DNA from 3 places in the Gelria sp. Kuro-4 genome. Region 1 is predicted to be linked to each of the others. Evidence: riboswitches for the same ligand, from Rfam matches in the RefSeq annotation. Region 1 holds a riboswitch; each other region holds the start of a gene.
What was found. Region 1 has a riboswitch for thiamine pyrophosphate ahead of K5554_RS02000 (sulfide-dependent adenosine diphosphate thiazole synthase). Riboswitches for the same ligand answer to the same signal wherever they lie in the genome.

Region 1 (4,760 bases):
GTCATGGTGGACGGTGAGGTCGTGGCCGCAGAGGGGCGGCTTTTGGTCGAGCTTCCCCCGTACCTGTATCCCGAGTGGGCCACCCGGTCCGTGCGGCTCAAGCACTCCCTGACGCCGGCGGACTTTACAATCCCCGCACCGGTGACCGAGGGGCGGGTGCGCGTGCGGGCCATGCAGGTGATCGAGGCCAAGGTGGGGACCCTAAGCGTCGAGGCGCATGTGCCGGCGCGGGACGGCGCGCTGGCCGCCGTGCCCGCGGCGGACGTGGCTAAGGTGGCCTGCATCGAGCGCCACGGCGGTCCGGGGAATATCGGCCTCGGTTTTGTGAAGGGGTTTGGCTTCACGGGAGGTGCGGTGGCCTCCACCGTGGCCCACGACAGTCACAACCTTCTCATCATCGGCATGAACGATGCCGACATGGCGCTGGCCGGCAACACCCTGGCGGAATGCGGCGGCGGTATGGCGGCCGTGCGGGACGGGAAGGTCCTGGCGCTGCTGAAACTCCCCATCGCCGGGCTCATGTCGCCTGAGCCGGTGGAAGAAGTGGACGCCGCGGTGCGCGCCCTGGAGGCGGCCTGGCGGGCGCTGGGCTGCCGGCTGGTGTCGCCCTTTATGACCATGGCCCTTCTTTCGCTGGCGGTGTTGCCGGAGCTGCGCATCACCAACCGGGGTTTGGTGGACACGCTGAGGTTCCGGTTTGTCGATCCGGTGCTCGATGTCTAAAGCCGAGTAGCACACATCCCCCGCCGGGCATATAGTGGGTTAGGCGGCGGGGCTTCCGCGCCCAAGCAAGAACAAAGGAGGGTGTACTATGGCTGACGCACCGGCTTTCATCGGCGGCTTTTGGTGGTGGTGGATCCTCATCCTCATCATCATCATCCTGTTCTTCTTCTTCCTCCTCTTCTTCTTCCCTGGTTGCAAAGTCTAAGGCCGGATGAAAGCAAGGATCAGCCCTGGCGCGTGCCAGGGCCGATCTTTAGGCGGGGCCGTGCATTGCCCGGCGCCTGCCCACTCCCCGCCCTCCGTTGTCACCCGCGGGCGGATGATAAAGTGGCATCCAGCGAGTACTCGGGGTAGGCGGCGGGCGGGGGCGACACCGCGCGGCAGGAACAGCGTCAAGATGGCCGCGGTAAAGAACAGAGCCGACCCGATGGCGCTGATGATGGCGCCGTAGCGCCTGCGCGTGCCGCCTCGGCAAGCGAACGGGCTGACTGAAAGGGCGGGCTTGAGGTTGAGGCCGTCCACCTTACCTCTCTTGTGGGTGTTCCTCCTCGCTCCCTAGAAGGCTGCGCAGGAAGTCCTGGACCTCAGGCGGTGGTGTGCCGGCCCCGGCCTGCTCGGCCACCCTGCTGATGAGGGTTCCGAGCGTTTTTTTGGTGGCCGGATCCAGGGCGGCCGTCAGGCTCTGGGCCATGTGCATAAGCTGCTGCGGGTCTGTGGGTTCGTCCTTGAGCAGGCCGCTGTCGAGGGCCAGATCATAGAGCTTGGCCTTGTCCGTTAGGCTGATTCCGGCCTGCAGCAGGGCCTCTTCCGGCGACAGTCCTCCTTGCGTCATCAGCTTTTGGACTTCTTGCGAGAGCTCCTGCATCTTCTCACCCAAGTTTCTTACCTCCTTGGCATTTTCTAGTCTAGAGTATTCGCCTGGCGCCGACAAAGTGCCGGGTTTCACCACCTGGAGGCCGGGCGAATACAATGGAGAGAACAGGGCGGTAAACTGCCAGGGAGGTATGAAGCATGCCGCACGAGCGTGAGCGTGATATCCAGAATACACTGGCCCCGGGCCTGATGCGCGGTGCGCCTTTGCTGCCGGCCGAGCCGGGCGACGAGGGGCCGAAAAACGCCGACACCACCGGCGGGGGTTACGAAGCACCTCCTTCCGGGGAGGCACCTGTTCCACCGGCGGAGTCCGGCGCCGGCGGTGCCAACCTAGCTGCCCAAGGTAAGGCCGCAGTGCGCGAGGTAATCGTAAGCGGCAAGGCGGAAGCGGCGCTCAGCACCGTGGCCAACGCAGCGGAAAAAACGAAAGAAGGAGTAGAGGTTTTGCTCCAGATCCTCGGTCTGGCCAAGACCAAGCTCGAGGGCGGCGGGCCGGGCACTGAAGGCCTGCCGAACCCGCTCTCAGCATCCCAGGTGGAAATGCTGTGGAACCTGATCAAGGTACCGGAGTTCCAGTATCTTGCAGCCAGCATGCTGGCACGGATGCTGGCTGACTAAGGGGTCAGGTATCAACTTTCCACGGTTTTTCGCAAGCCTGCGAAAGCGGCGGCTCCCGGCCGAACGCTGGCACCGCGTGCATGATCCTGAGGGAGAACGAAGAACGCCTGAGGAACAGAAGAGAGAAGTCTGGTACAGTAAACTCGTGTAATCGTGCTTACTAAGTCTTGACACTAACTCATCTTAAAAGTATTGACTGTTGAAGTTTACAGCTGTAAAATGATCTCGGATCAATTAAATAATACTCGGATCGCGCCGTGGGGGAGCTATAAAGCTGAGACGGAGGGCAAAGCTCCGAACCCCTAGAACCTGATGTGGGTAATTCCACCGTAGGGAACGGTTGTCACAATAGAAGCGTCAGCCGGCCTACGCCGGCGTTTTTATTTAGGGCGCTTTGAGGCTGCCAGGCCAAGGTAGAGCTATATAAAACTTTAAGGAGGAGGAGTCTCAGATGAACGTCTTTTCCCAACCCGTTCACGATGTGAAGGTGAGCCGCTTAATTCTCAGGCATTATTTGCAAGAACTAGAAGAGGCGGTGGAATCGGACATCATAGTCACCGGTGCAGGGCCTTCCGGGCTGGTCTGCGCTTATACCCTGGCAGAAAAAGGATATAAAGTCACAGTGCTCGACAGACGCATTGCTCCCGGAGGAGGCATATGGGGCGGCTCGATGAGCTTCAACAAGGTCATACTGCAAAAAGATGTAGCGGACATCCTCAACCAGTTCGGCATCCCGTACACAGAAGATGAACAGGCCCTGGTTGTCTCATCTGTGGCCTTCGCCAGCAAGCTCATCTTCGCTGCCGCTTCCCACCCCAATATCAAGTTGTTCAATCTCATTACTGTAGTGGATCTTCATTCCACAGAGAATAAAATCACCGGCGTGGTCATCAATAACAGTGCCATCGAGATGGGAGGATTGCATGTAGATCCGATGGTGCTCACAGCCAAAGCTGTACTTGATTCTACCGGGCATGACGCTGTCCTTGTAAATCTCTACAGCAAGAGAGCCAAGCTAGAGATGACAAAAGAATCCTTTATGAATGCCACAAAGGGCGAAGAAGAGGTGGTAAGGAATACCCGTATGGTAGCCCCGGGATTGTTTGTGGCAGGTATGGCGGCAAACAACGTCGACGGTGGGTGCAGGATGGGTCCTATCTTTGGAGGTATGTTACTCTCGGGTAAGAAAGCGGCCGGGTTAATCGCAGAATACATTCAGAAATAATGCCCGTTGGGAAGTGTAATTTTCTGCCACTGAGGAGGTGGCTGACCTGCCATCCGATTGTATTTTTTGCGGAATAATTGAAGGCAAAATATCGGCAAAAGTGGTATATCAAGACGAAAAGGTCATGGCGTTTGAGGACATCAAGCCGATAGCGCCGGTACACATCCTCATCGTACCTCGCAAACATATACCAGATCTCACCAAGACGACGGCTGAGGATGTAGACGTACTAGGGCATATCCAGTGGGTAGCAGCGGAAATCGCCCGGCAACAGGGGATAGCCGAACGCGGTTTTAAGCTCGTGAACAACTGCCGCGCTGACGGTGGTCAGGTCATCTACCACCTCCACTATCATCTGATAGGTGGAAAACTGCTGAAATACATCGTTTAAAAAACAGACGGTGAAAAAGCCTCCTGTCCTTCGCAGGAAAGGGGGCTTTTCACTCTCACATAGATGGCCTGTGAGCGTCTGCTATTTTCTTCGCCCAAAAGGATGGCAACATCGGATGGCGAATTACCTTCGACAACGAGGAAACCAGGGCCGCCGTTCGTAAGTACCAGCATAGGCTTGTCGGTATTGCGTGGGTTACCCCCTGGGAGGGAGCAAAAGCCGTAGACGAGGCCAAGCGCTACATTGAGAGTGCTGGCTTCAAAGGCATCAAATTACATCCCCTCCTGCATGCCTTTGTGGCCAACGAAGAAGTGGTGCACCCCATCGCCGAAGCGGCCAAAGACCTGGATGTCCCTCTTTTCATCTACTCCGGGCGCCCTCCCTTTCCCCTTCCTTGGAGCATCGCTCAGCTGGCCGAGGTTTTCCCCGAGGTCAAAATTGTGATGATCCACATGGGGCCATGGCCACGGGGTGTACATCCAGGCGGGCTATCGCTGTTTCTCCTTCCCTGGAAACAGCTCCCACGGCAGGAACTGAGCGGAAAGACGAAGAAAGAGACCCCACCGTCCTTAGGCAGGACGAGTATCGGAGATACTCAGGAGGGTGAGGTCTCATGGAATTAATTCAACAACTAGCCGCGGCTTTCCTGCAGGTGTTTGATAGAATTTGTGACTTAGGAGGGCAGATTGGCGTTCGGGATTTGAGGAACGCCTTTGGGACATCATCATGGGGCTGGGACAGGACGTTGAGCAAATCGCCCTGGAAAAACAGGACAAGTATCTCTTAGAGGGTAGAGTAAACTTGTAGTAGTCATCCATGCCGCTAAATAGTGGCACCACGAAGGATGAAAATAGAGAGAAGGCGAACTTGTATCGCACTACCCGGATGAAGAAGGTCGTTTTCCCTTGGTGCCGATAAGACTGATTAGTA
Region 2 (4,760 bases), 590 kb from region 1:
GGAGGCCGGCAGGGCGGAAACGATGGCAAAACCGACGATGGCGCCGACACCGCTTGAGAGCGCAAAGGGGAAGACGAACATGAAGGCGGCGCCGGAGGCCCCCAAGAGGTACTTGGCCACCGGGTAGGCCAGGAGCGCGCCGAGCAGCCCGGTACCGACGAGCTCACCCACGGGCGCAGCCCAGGTGCGCCCGGTGAGGCGGTAGAGCGTGCCGGCCAGCAGCGCCCCCACCATGCCGCCCGGGAAGGCCAGGAGCGACCCCACGCCTAAGAGGTTGCGCAGCAGCCCGATGAGAAACGCCACCACCACGGCCCGTTCCGGGCCGAGGAGCACCGCCGCCATCACGTTGATGGCGTGCTGCACCGGCGTGGCCTTGGCCACGCCCACGGAAAACCAGGCGACGCGCGCCGTGGCCGTCCCCAGCGCCACCAGGAGGGCCATTAAGGTAAGCTCACGGGTTTTCACGGAAGCACACCGTCCTTTCGCAAATTGTCCATTGTCCTCCACCGTCCCGCGCGCGGGCGAACCGCCCTCACACCAGGGTAAGGCGCGCCTGCTGCACCAGCTGCGCCGGCGTGAGGCGGTAGGCGGCATCAAAAAGGTGCGCCTGGAAGGTGCCGGGGCCGCTCGCCCGCTCTGCGGCCAGCTCGGCCGCCACGCCGTAGGCCATGAGCGCGCCGGCAGCAGCGACGAAGGCGTCCTCGGCGGCGGCAACCCACGCTCCGATCACCGCCGTGGCCATGCAGCCGCTACCGGTGATGGCCGTAAGCAGCGGGTGGCCGTTCTCCACCCGGGCCAGGCGGCGGCCGGAGGCAATGAAGTCCCACCTTCCCGTCACGGCGGCTACGGTCTGAAAGCGGTCCGCCACCGTCCTGGCGATTTCTGCCCGCCAAGCCGCATCCTCCGCCCGCGCCCCTTCCTCCAGCCGGCTGTCCACGCCGCGCGGCCGCACCGCCTCCCCGGCCAGGGCCCCCATTTCCGCTGCGTTGCCGCGAATGACGGCAAGCTTGAGCTCGGTGACGAGCTCGTGAGCGAGCTCCTGGCGAAACCGGGTGGCGCCCACACCCACCGGGTCCAGCACCACCGGGATACCCCTGCGGTTCGCCGCCCGCCCGGCGCGCAGCATGGCTTCCCAGCCGGCGCGCGACGGCGTTCCGGTGTTAAGAACCAGCGCCTGGGCCTGGGCCACCATCTCCTCTACCTCTTCTGGTGCATCCGCCATAACCGGGGCAGCGCCGAAGGCCAGGGTGATGTTCGCCGTGATGTTGGCCACCACGGTGTTGGTGATGTGGTGTACCAGCGGACGCTCCTGCCGGATCCTTTCCAGGATGGCTCCTACGTTTTCCTCAAGGGTCATAAGCATCCCCCTCTTCCCCGTTTCTTCTTCGTTCTCAATGTGCCTCGAGCCAGGCCAGGTGGTTGGTGGGGCCGTGGCCGTGCCCCAGGGGAACGGCGGCACGGATGGCGCAGGCGGTGAAGTCCTTGGCCCGGCGCACAGCGGCCGGAAGTTCCAGTCCCTGCGCCAACCCCACTGCCAAAGCGGCGGAGAAGGTGCAGCCGGTGCCGTGGGTGTTCTTGGTCGCGCAGCGTTCGCCCTGGAACTCGTGGAAAGCAGCGCCGTCATACAGGAGGTCGAGCGGCGGGCCTGCCAGGTGGCCGCCCTTGATCACCACAGCGCGTGCCCCCAGGGCTACAATGCGCCGGGCCGCTTCTTTCATCTCTGCCGCTTTCCGGATGCTCATCCCGGCCAGGACCTCGGCCTCGGGCAGATTGGGCGTCACCACCGCCGCCAGGGGCAAAAGTTCCGCCTTCAGCGCGGCCTCGGCCGTGCTTTCCAGGAGGCGCGCACCGCCCTTCGCGACCATCACCGGGTCCACCACCAACCGGCTGAGGCGGAAGGGCCGGATCCTCTCGGCCACCGCCCGAATGATCTCCGCCGAAAAGAGCATGCCGGTCTTGGCGGCATCGGCCCCGATGTCCGTGAGCACCGAGGTGATCTGGGCCGCCACCGCCGCCGGGCTCAAGGGGTAGATCCCCTGCACGCCCAGGGTGTTCTGCGCCGTCACCGCGGTGAGGGCGCTCATGCCGTAGGCGCCGAGCACGGTGAAGGTCTTGAGGTCCGCCTGGATGCCGGCCCCGCCGCCCGAGTCGGAGCCGGCGATGGTGAGTACACGGGGTAAAGTCATGCTGGTCCTCCTTACGTCAGGGCAAGGGCCGGGGGAAAATGGAAACCGCCTTCCCGTAAGGAAAGGCGGTAACTTTGCTGCTGCACCGCTTCCCTACGCTGGTATTACCCAGATCAGGTCACAGGGTCAAGGGACGGCTCCCTTATCTCAGCCCGTGCGGGCTCCCCTAGCAGTTGCCCTATGCTGTTGTCAGCCCCATTATAGTCCTTGCTGGTAGAAAAGTAAATGAGTTTTTACACCGTACAGGCTGACAGAAAGGAATTCCGTAGAACTGCAAGGCCGGCCAAGACGTCTTGAACCCTGCCCCGCCAAAGTCTGCCCCCGTCCCGAGCTCCGGCCCTCCCTCTCCACCGTCCGGGAAAATGGCAAGGTGATCGAGACAACCATGACGTTGGGATTTCCGGCCCGCGACGTGGAAATCAGCGAGCACAAACTGTAACCGGCGCGGCCTCCCCCCGACCTACCGCCGGATCGTGACTTTTTTTCGCAGGAGACATGAGAAAAACCCCTTGCCAAAGACAAACCCATGCTGCTAAACTTATGGTAAAGATAGTTACATGGCTGACAATCCTGACCCGGGTACGGTGCAGCCGCCCCGAGAAGGGAAGCCACCCATCCCGTTCCTGCGACCAGGGGTTGCACCCTGCCGCCAAGGGAAGGAGGAAAAAAGCATGGGACTCAGGAAGGCCCCTCTGGTTGCCGTGCCGGCGTCGCCGGCGGCCGGAGTGCGGCCTTTTTGGCGTTTAGGCCGGAGAATGCTGCTCCCGGCGGCGCTGGTGGCCGGCTGGTGGGCCGCCGCCCGCTTCGGCCCCTTCACCCCCTACCTCCTGCCTGCACCGCCCGCCGTAGCGCGGGCGCTGGGCGAGCTGATCGAGAGCGGTGAGCTCTGGGTGCACCTTACGGCCAGCCTGGGGCGGGTGCTGGCCGGGTTTGGCCTGGCGGTGGTCCTGGCCCTCCCGCTGGGGCTTGTGGTGGGGCTCTCACGCCGCGCGCGGGAGCTCCTCGCCCCTACCCTGGGCTTTTTGCAGCATGTGCCGCCCATAGCCTGGATACCGCTCTTCATCCTCTGGCTGGGGATCGGGGAAGCCTCGAAGAACGCGGTGATCGCCTACGCCGCCTTCTTTCCTCTTTTTCTCAACACCCTGCACGGCATTGCCGCGGCCGACCCGCGCCTCATTGAAGTGGGGCTCTTGTACCGCCTGCCGCCGCTCGCGCTCATCCGCGAGGTGTACCTGCCGGCCGCGGCCCCGGCCATCTTCACCGGCCTTAGGCTCGGCCTGGGCTACAGCTGGCGGGCGCTGGTGGCGGCGGAACTCATCGCTGCCCCGAGCGGTCTTGGGTACCTCATTGTAGAGGCCCGCGAGCTCTCGCAACCGGCGGTCATCCTGGGCGGCGTGGCCGTGATCGGGCTGGTGGGCCTCTCCCTGGAAGCGTTCCTTGACTGCGCCGAGCGCCGCCTGCGGCGCCGGCCGGCGCTCCCGGCCGGCCGCGGGGAACCCGCCCGGGCGCAGGCGGCGGCAAAAGGAGGGGCGCCATGCCGTACCTGGAGGTAAAGGGGATCGAAAAGGCCTTTTGCCTGGATGGGAAGGCGCTCACCGCCCTGGCGGGCGTTTCTCTGTCCGTGGAAGCAGGTGCAGCGGCGGCGGTAGTAGGCCCGAGCGGCTGCGGCAAAACCACCCTGCTGCGCCTCATCGCCGGGCTGGACGTCCCGAGCGCCGGCAGCGTGTTCCTCAAGGGGCAGCCGGTGGCGGGCCCCAGCCGGGCCTGCGGGCTGGTCTTTCAGGAGCCGCGCCTTTTCCCTTGGCTTACGGTGGCGGAGAATGCGGCCTTTGGCCTGCGCGGCGTGCCGGGGCGCGTGCGCACCGAGCGCGCTGCGGCGGCGCTGGACCTGGTGGGCCTTACCGCCTTCGCCGCCGCCTACCCGGACCAGCTCTCAGGCGGCATGGCGCAGCGGGCGGCGCTGGCCCGCGCCCTGGCCCCGGCGCCCGAGCTGCTGCTCCTGGATGAACCGTTTGCCGCCCTGGACGCCATCACCCGCAGCCGCCTGCAGGGCGAGCTGGTCCGGCTCTGGCAGACCACCGGCGCCACCCTCCTTCTCGTCACCCACGACATCGAAGAGGCGGTGTTCCTGGCAGGCCAGGTAGTGGTTCTAACCGCCCGCCCGGGGCGCGTGAAGGAGGTGGTGGCTATCGACCTGCCTTACCCGCGGGACCGCACCGCACCGGCCTTCGCCGCACTGCGGCGCCGGATTTTGGCTCTTTTGGAGGTATAATAGATGGCAAGAAAAATCATCGCCGGCCTGCTCTTCGTTCTCTTGACCTTAAGCCTGAGCGGCTGCGCCGGGGGAACGCCACAGAAAGGGGCCCTCCCCCGCGAAATCAACGCCACCTACGTGGCGCTGCCGCTGAACGTGCCCTCTATTGTGGCGAAAGACCAACAGCTCTTTGAAAAGGCTTTCCAGCCGGACGGTATCACCTTCCGGTATCACAACATCGTCGCCGGGCCGGCGCAGACGGAAGGGCTGGCTGCCGGCTCGCTGGACTTCGCCTCCGTGCTCGGCGGCACCTCGGCCCT
Region 3 (4,760 bases), 510 kb from region 1:
TCCGTGAGCTTTTCGAGCGGGTCGTTGAAGAAGCGAAAGCTAAGAAGTGCCTTCGCGGCCACTGGACGATTATTGATGGGACCAAGGTGATAGCTCACGTTGCCGTCAAGAATACCCTGAGTTTGGTGCGGGAAGGCCGTAAGCGCGTACTTAGGAATCTGGCGCGCGTCGACGCTGCCAAGGCGGAAGAACTGCAAAATCTAGCTGCTCCGCTGCCTGATGCCGACTATTCCTCCCACACGGAGCTTCTCGCTGCCGAGATCGAGCAGGGCAAGAAATTCCTGGCAGCCGTAGGAGACTGTACTACTGATGAGTCTGTGGGGAGAGAGTGCGCTCTTTATGCCGCCGTTCTGAACGGTGAGGGTGTAGCCAGCTTCAGTGATCCGGAGGCTCGCTGGGGCTTTAAGAAGAAAGACGAACCGTTCTTGGGATACAAAGTTCATGCGGCTTGCGATGAGACGGGCATTGTCACCGCTGTGGAGGTTACTCCAGGCAACGAAGCGGAACTTGAACCCGCCAAGGAAATGATAGCGGCCTTGGAAGAAAGGGAGTTGAAGGCATCCCGACTGGCTGCTGACAAGGGTTACGATGATTCCACTTTTCGAACGGAGTTGGTTGAAAGCAATATCAAACCCTACATTCCTAATCGCACAAAGAAAGACAGGCTTGAGGAACAAGGCTTTAAGTACAACCCAAAATCAAAGGTTCTCCGTTGCAAAGCGGGCAAGAAGGCCATTGGCAGTACCCCTCACAAGAACGGTGGGCTGACCTATTACTTCTCGGAAAAGGACTGTGCCGCCTGTCCGTATCGTAACTCCTGCCTGAGTAAAACCGAAACCCGGAAAAGAGCCTACGTAAAACCGGAAGTCCTCGCTAACCGACCGCGAGGCATCAAAATTGCAATGCGCATCAGAAGAACAATCGAGAGAATATTCGGCGAGGCCAAAACCTGGCACGGCATGGCACGAGCCCGCTATCGGGGTCGTTTCCGCGTAGCTATCCAGGTCTTTCTGACTTTTATCTGCCTGAACGTCAAAAAGATGGCGCAAAGAATCGCGGCTCAGCTGGCTACGGCCTGAATGTAGTGACAAAACATTCAAAGCCAGGAATATCAAGGGAAATCGGGAGTGACTTAAGCACCTAGATACACGCCAACTACCATTATGTGGCAAACCTCAGGCTTGAGAAGTGTCAAGGAGTACCGGGTTTTTCAGGGATCTCGTGGAAAAGGCGCTTAAGGCTCTTGTCGTAGAACGTACAGGTGACACGCCACCGAAAACGCATAACCTTCTTGCGCTGGCTAAACTCGCGCAGCCAGCGCTAACCCCGGAACATGTGGAGTTCCTTGCCGTCCTAAACATGGCCGGAGTTGGTACCCGCTACCCTGATCTTCTTGACGAAGCAATTAAACGCTACCCTAAAGAGTTGGCTCGGGATTACCTAGTCAAGGCAAGGGAAGTGATACAATGCCTCAAGGACCAAACATCGTCACTCCGATAGTACAAGCCTTCTTGTCCGCGCTGGCTGCGCAAGGCATCCAAGTGGAGCGGGCTATGCTTTTCGGTTCCTGGGCCCGCGGTGAAGCCAAAGAAGGGAGCGATATCGACCTGTTGGTGGTTTCCCCGGATTTTTCCGGCATGCCTGCTTGGCGTCGCTGGGAAGTACTAGGAAAGGCAGCAGCCCAGGTGATGGAACCGGTGGAAGCCTTGGCTTACTCACCGGAGGAACTCGATCTCTGCCTCGAGCGCGAAGGAAATTTTGTGCGCCATGTGCTCACGCGTGAGCAAACTATCGATTACGTCGGCAAATCCTCAGAAGAGGAAGCGAGAGCCGACTGACTGTATGGGCATGATTTAAAGCATCAAACTGGAAGGAGATTGCAATGAAGAAGCAGCTCACTCCTCAGACTCTGCTCTATCCCGTACCCGTGGTCTTGGTCTCGTGCGGCGGGCTCGCGGGTCCCAAAAACATCGTCACCCTGGCCTGGGCCGGGGTGGTAAACTCAACGCCGCCCATGGTGGGAATCGGCGTAAGGCCGTCGCGCTACTCGCACGAGCTCATCAGCCAAACCGGTGAGTTTGTTGTCAACATTCCTCGGGCCGACCAGCTGAAGGCGGTGGAGGTGTGCGGGAGCACCTCAGGGCGCACCAGCGACAAGTTCGCCGCCACCGGTCTCACCGCCGTGCCGGCGCAAAAGGTCAAGGCGCCGCTTATCGCCGAGTGCCCGGTGAATCTGGAGTGCCGCGTGCAGCAGGTGGTGAAACTCCCAAGCCACGACCTCTTTCTCGCGGAAATTGTGGCCGTGCACGCCGATGAGACCGTCCTCGACGCCCGCGGCCGCATCGACCCGGCCAAGGCGCGGCCGCTGGCCTACTGCAACGGCCAGTACTGGCAGTGTGCTCCGTTGAAGTAGCCGTCCGTCGGCACGGTCTTAGGACCGGCGAACCACCGTTGGAGTAAGGAAGTACCCTCCTACATGCGAGCTCCGGAAACTGTGCCGTCGGCTAACGGCAGGGTTTAGAATGCAAGTACTCAGATTGTCTGTGCCCAGCTTCGAAGAGCCTCTCTTCGGGTACAGCGGGCAGGAATCCGGCTGCGCGTGACGAACACTTAGGTGAGCCAACCGAATACCGTGTTGTTCCGCTGGGGGAGCTCCAAGAGCTGAGAGGCCGGAAGGCCAACCCTTACACCTGATCTGGGTAATGCCAGCGTAGGGAAGGCGGGGAAAGTTGGGCCGCAGGCATTCCCCTGCGGCCTTTGTCGCGTGCGGCCACCCGGCCGGCAGAAGCCGTCCCGGCGGACACTCAAGGGAGGGGAAGGTATGCAGGTTAACTATGAACTCTATGCCATTACCGACCGGCGCCTGGCGGGCGGGCGCAGCTCGGCGGAGGTGATGGAAAAAGCCATCCGCGGCGGCGTCACTCTGGTACAGCTCCGGGAAAAAGAGGCCGGCGGGCGGGAGATGGTGGCGGAGGCACAGACGCTCCTTGCCGTGACGCGCCGCTACGGCGTCCCGCTCATCGTCAACGACCGGCTGGATGTGGCGCTGGCCGTGGACGCCGAGGGCGTACACCTGGGCCAGGAGGACATTCCCTGCCGCCTGGCGCGGCAGATACTGGGGCCGGAAAAGATCATCGGCGTCTCCGCCTCCAGCGTGGAGGAAGCGCTGCAGGCCGAAGCGGACGGGGCCGATTACCTGGGCGTGGGCGCTGTGTTTCCCACCGGGACCAAGGCCGATGCCGGGGAAGCCATCGGGCTCGAGCCGCTCAAGGCCATCAAGGCGGCGGTGAAGATCCCTGTGGTGGCCATCGGCGGGATCAACGCGGCCAATGCCGCGGCGGTGGCCGCCACCGGCGTTGACGGCCTGGCGGTGGTTTCCGCCGTCGTCGCCGCGCCGGACCCGCAGGACGCAGCCCGCAGGCTCGTCGCCGCTTTCCGAGCCCGGCCGGGGAAGTGCTGAAAGAGCGGAGGTGCACAGAATGATCGGCAGGGTAAACGACGCTTTCTTCCAGCGGGTTGTTCTCCCGGCGGCAGGCGCTCCCGGCCGCCGGGTGGCAGTGGGGGCACGCATCCCGGCGGCTGCCATTGGCCGGGCGGCGCCGGGTGAAGAAGGCTGTCTCCTGAGCACACCGGGCGGTGAAAAACCCTTCTCGATACCGCCGGAGGACAGGTTGTGGGGAGTCTTTTTCGCTCCCGGGGAGAATAACCGATGAGCCCCCTGCGCTACCGTCTGCTCGCCCTGGACCTGGATGGAACCCTGCTCACCGACGACAGCCGGCTGACCCTGGAAACCGAGGCGGCCGTAAAGGCGGCCCAGGCGGCCGGGCTCACCGTCACCCTGGCCACGGGGCGCCTCCTGGCCGATGCCCTCCCCTACGCCCGCCGCCTGGGCCTTACGGCGCCCCTCATCCTTCACCACGGCGCGCTCCTTATGACCCCCGCTGGGGTTGTTCTCGCTCACCAGATGATCGCCGGCGGGGCAGCGCAAAAACTGGTGCAGACCGCCCGGGAGCTTGAGCTCTCCTGTCAGGCCTATGCCGCCGGTGAACTGGTGGTGGAAAGGATCACCACCTGGACGCGCATCTACCTGGGCTACTCAGCGGTTGAGCCCGTGGTGGTGCCTGACCTGGCCGCCTACGTGGCCGGCGGCATAAGCCAGTTCGACTTCCTGGGCGAGCCGGAAGAGCTCGCGCCGGCGGCGGAGCGGGTACATGAGCGCCTGGCGGCGGCCGTGCGCACCACCTCCTCGCACCCGAACCTCCTCGAGGTGCTGGCCCCCGGAGTCTCCAAGGGCCGCGCGCTGGAACGCCTGGCGGAGCTCCTGGGCATCCCTCTCGCCGCCACCGTGGCCGTAGGCGACGGCCTGAACGACCTCGAGATGCTTCGGGGCGCCGGCCTGGGCGTGGCCATGGCCAACGCGCCCGCCGCCGTCCGCTCCCAGGCGCAGTACGTCACCGCCGGCAACAACGAAAACGGCGTCGCCCAGCTCATAAGCAAGCTCCTGGCCGGGGAGCTTTGAAAGCACCTGTGGTCACTCTTCCGCTACGCCCCCAGTTAATGGCAGGTACTGGTAATGGCCGCCAAGCTGTGTTAGAATGGTGCCAAGATGGAGCCGAGGAGAGGGTGGTGGGCATGGAGGTACAGTTTGATCCGGTACGCGCTCGGGAAACCTGGCGCCGGCGCGCCGCTCGGAAAGCGGAAGAAGAGCAGGGACTGCGCGAAGCGGCCCTGGCGCGGGCGCGCATCATCGCAGCCCGGCT

Region 2: it holds a riboswitch for thiamine pyrophosphate, as region 1 does, so the genes downstream of both, thiD (bifunctional hydroxymethylpyrimidine kinase/phosphomethylpyrimidine kinase) here and K5554_RS02000 (sulfide-dependent adenosine diphosphate thiazole synthase) in region 1, are expected to answer to the same signal.
Region 3: it holds a riboswitch for thiamine pyrophosphate, as region 1 does, so the genes downstream of both, thiE (thiamine phosphate synthase) here and K5554_RS02000 (sulfide-dependent adenosine diphosphate thiazole synthase) in region 1, are expected to answer to the same signal.

What each region holds. Positions count from the first base shown of each region.
Region 1 is NZ_AP024619.1:372,958-377,717, reverse strand. Features, by position in the region: gene ade (adenine deaminase) at 1-723, shown strand, start outside; gene K5554_RS02010 (hypothetical protein) at 1,247-1,600, opposite strand; gene K5554_RS02005 (hypothetical protein) at 1,735-2,214, shown strand; TPP riboswitch at 2,464-2,567, shown strand; gene K5554_RS02000 (sulfide-dependent adenosine diphosphate thiazole synthase) at 2,666-3,439, shown strand; gene K5554_RS01995 (histidine triad nucleotide-binding protein) at 3,477-3,830, shown strand; gene K5554_RS14645 (amidohydrolase family protein) at 3,914-4,453, shown strand.
Region 2 is NZ_AP024619.1:963,963-968,722, reverse strand. Features, by position in the region: gene thiW (energy coupling factor transporter S component ThiW) at 1-465, opposite strand, end outside; gene thiM (hydroxyethylthiazole kinase) at 533-1,357, opposite strand; gene thiD (bifunctional hydroxymethylpyrimidine kinase/phosphomethylpyrimidine kinase) at 1,392-2,186, opposite strand; TPP riboswitch at 2,260-2,364, opposite strand; gene K5554_RS04870 (ABC transporter permease) at 2,858-3,739, shown strand; gene K5554_RS04865 (ABC transporter ATP-binding protein) at 3,721-4,458, shown strand; gene K5554_RS04860 (NrtA/SsuA/CpmA family ABC transporter substrate-binding protein) at 4,462-4,760, shown strand, end outside.
Region 3 is NZ_AP024619.1:2,745,165-2,749,924, forward strand. Features, by position in the region: gene K5554_RS13720 (IS1182 family transposase) at 1-1,079, shown strand, start outside; gene K5554_RS14775 (HEPN domain-containing protein) at 1,222-1,500, shown strand; gene K5554_RS13730 (nucleotidyltransferase domain-containing protein) at 1,467-1,838, shown strand; gene K5554_RS13735 (flavin reductase family protein) at 1,883-2,413, shown strand; TPP riboswitch at 2,636-2,735, shown strand; gene thiE (thiamine phosphate synthase) at 2,822-3,460, shown strand; gene K5554_RS13745 (hypothetical protein) at 3,480-3,713, shown strand; gene K5554_RS13750 (Cof-type HAD-IIB family hydrolase) at 3,710-4,519, shown strand; gene K5554_RS13755 (nucleotidyltransferase family protein) at 4,633-4,760, shown strand, end outside.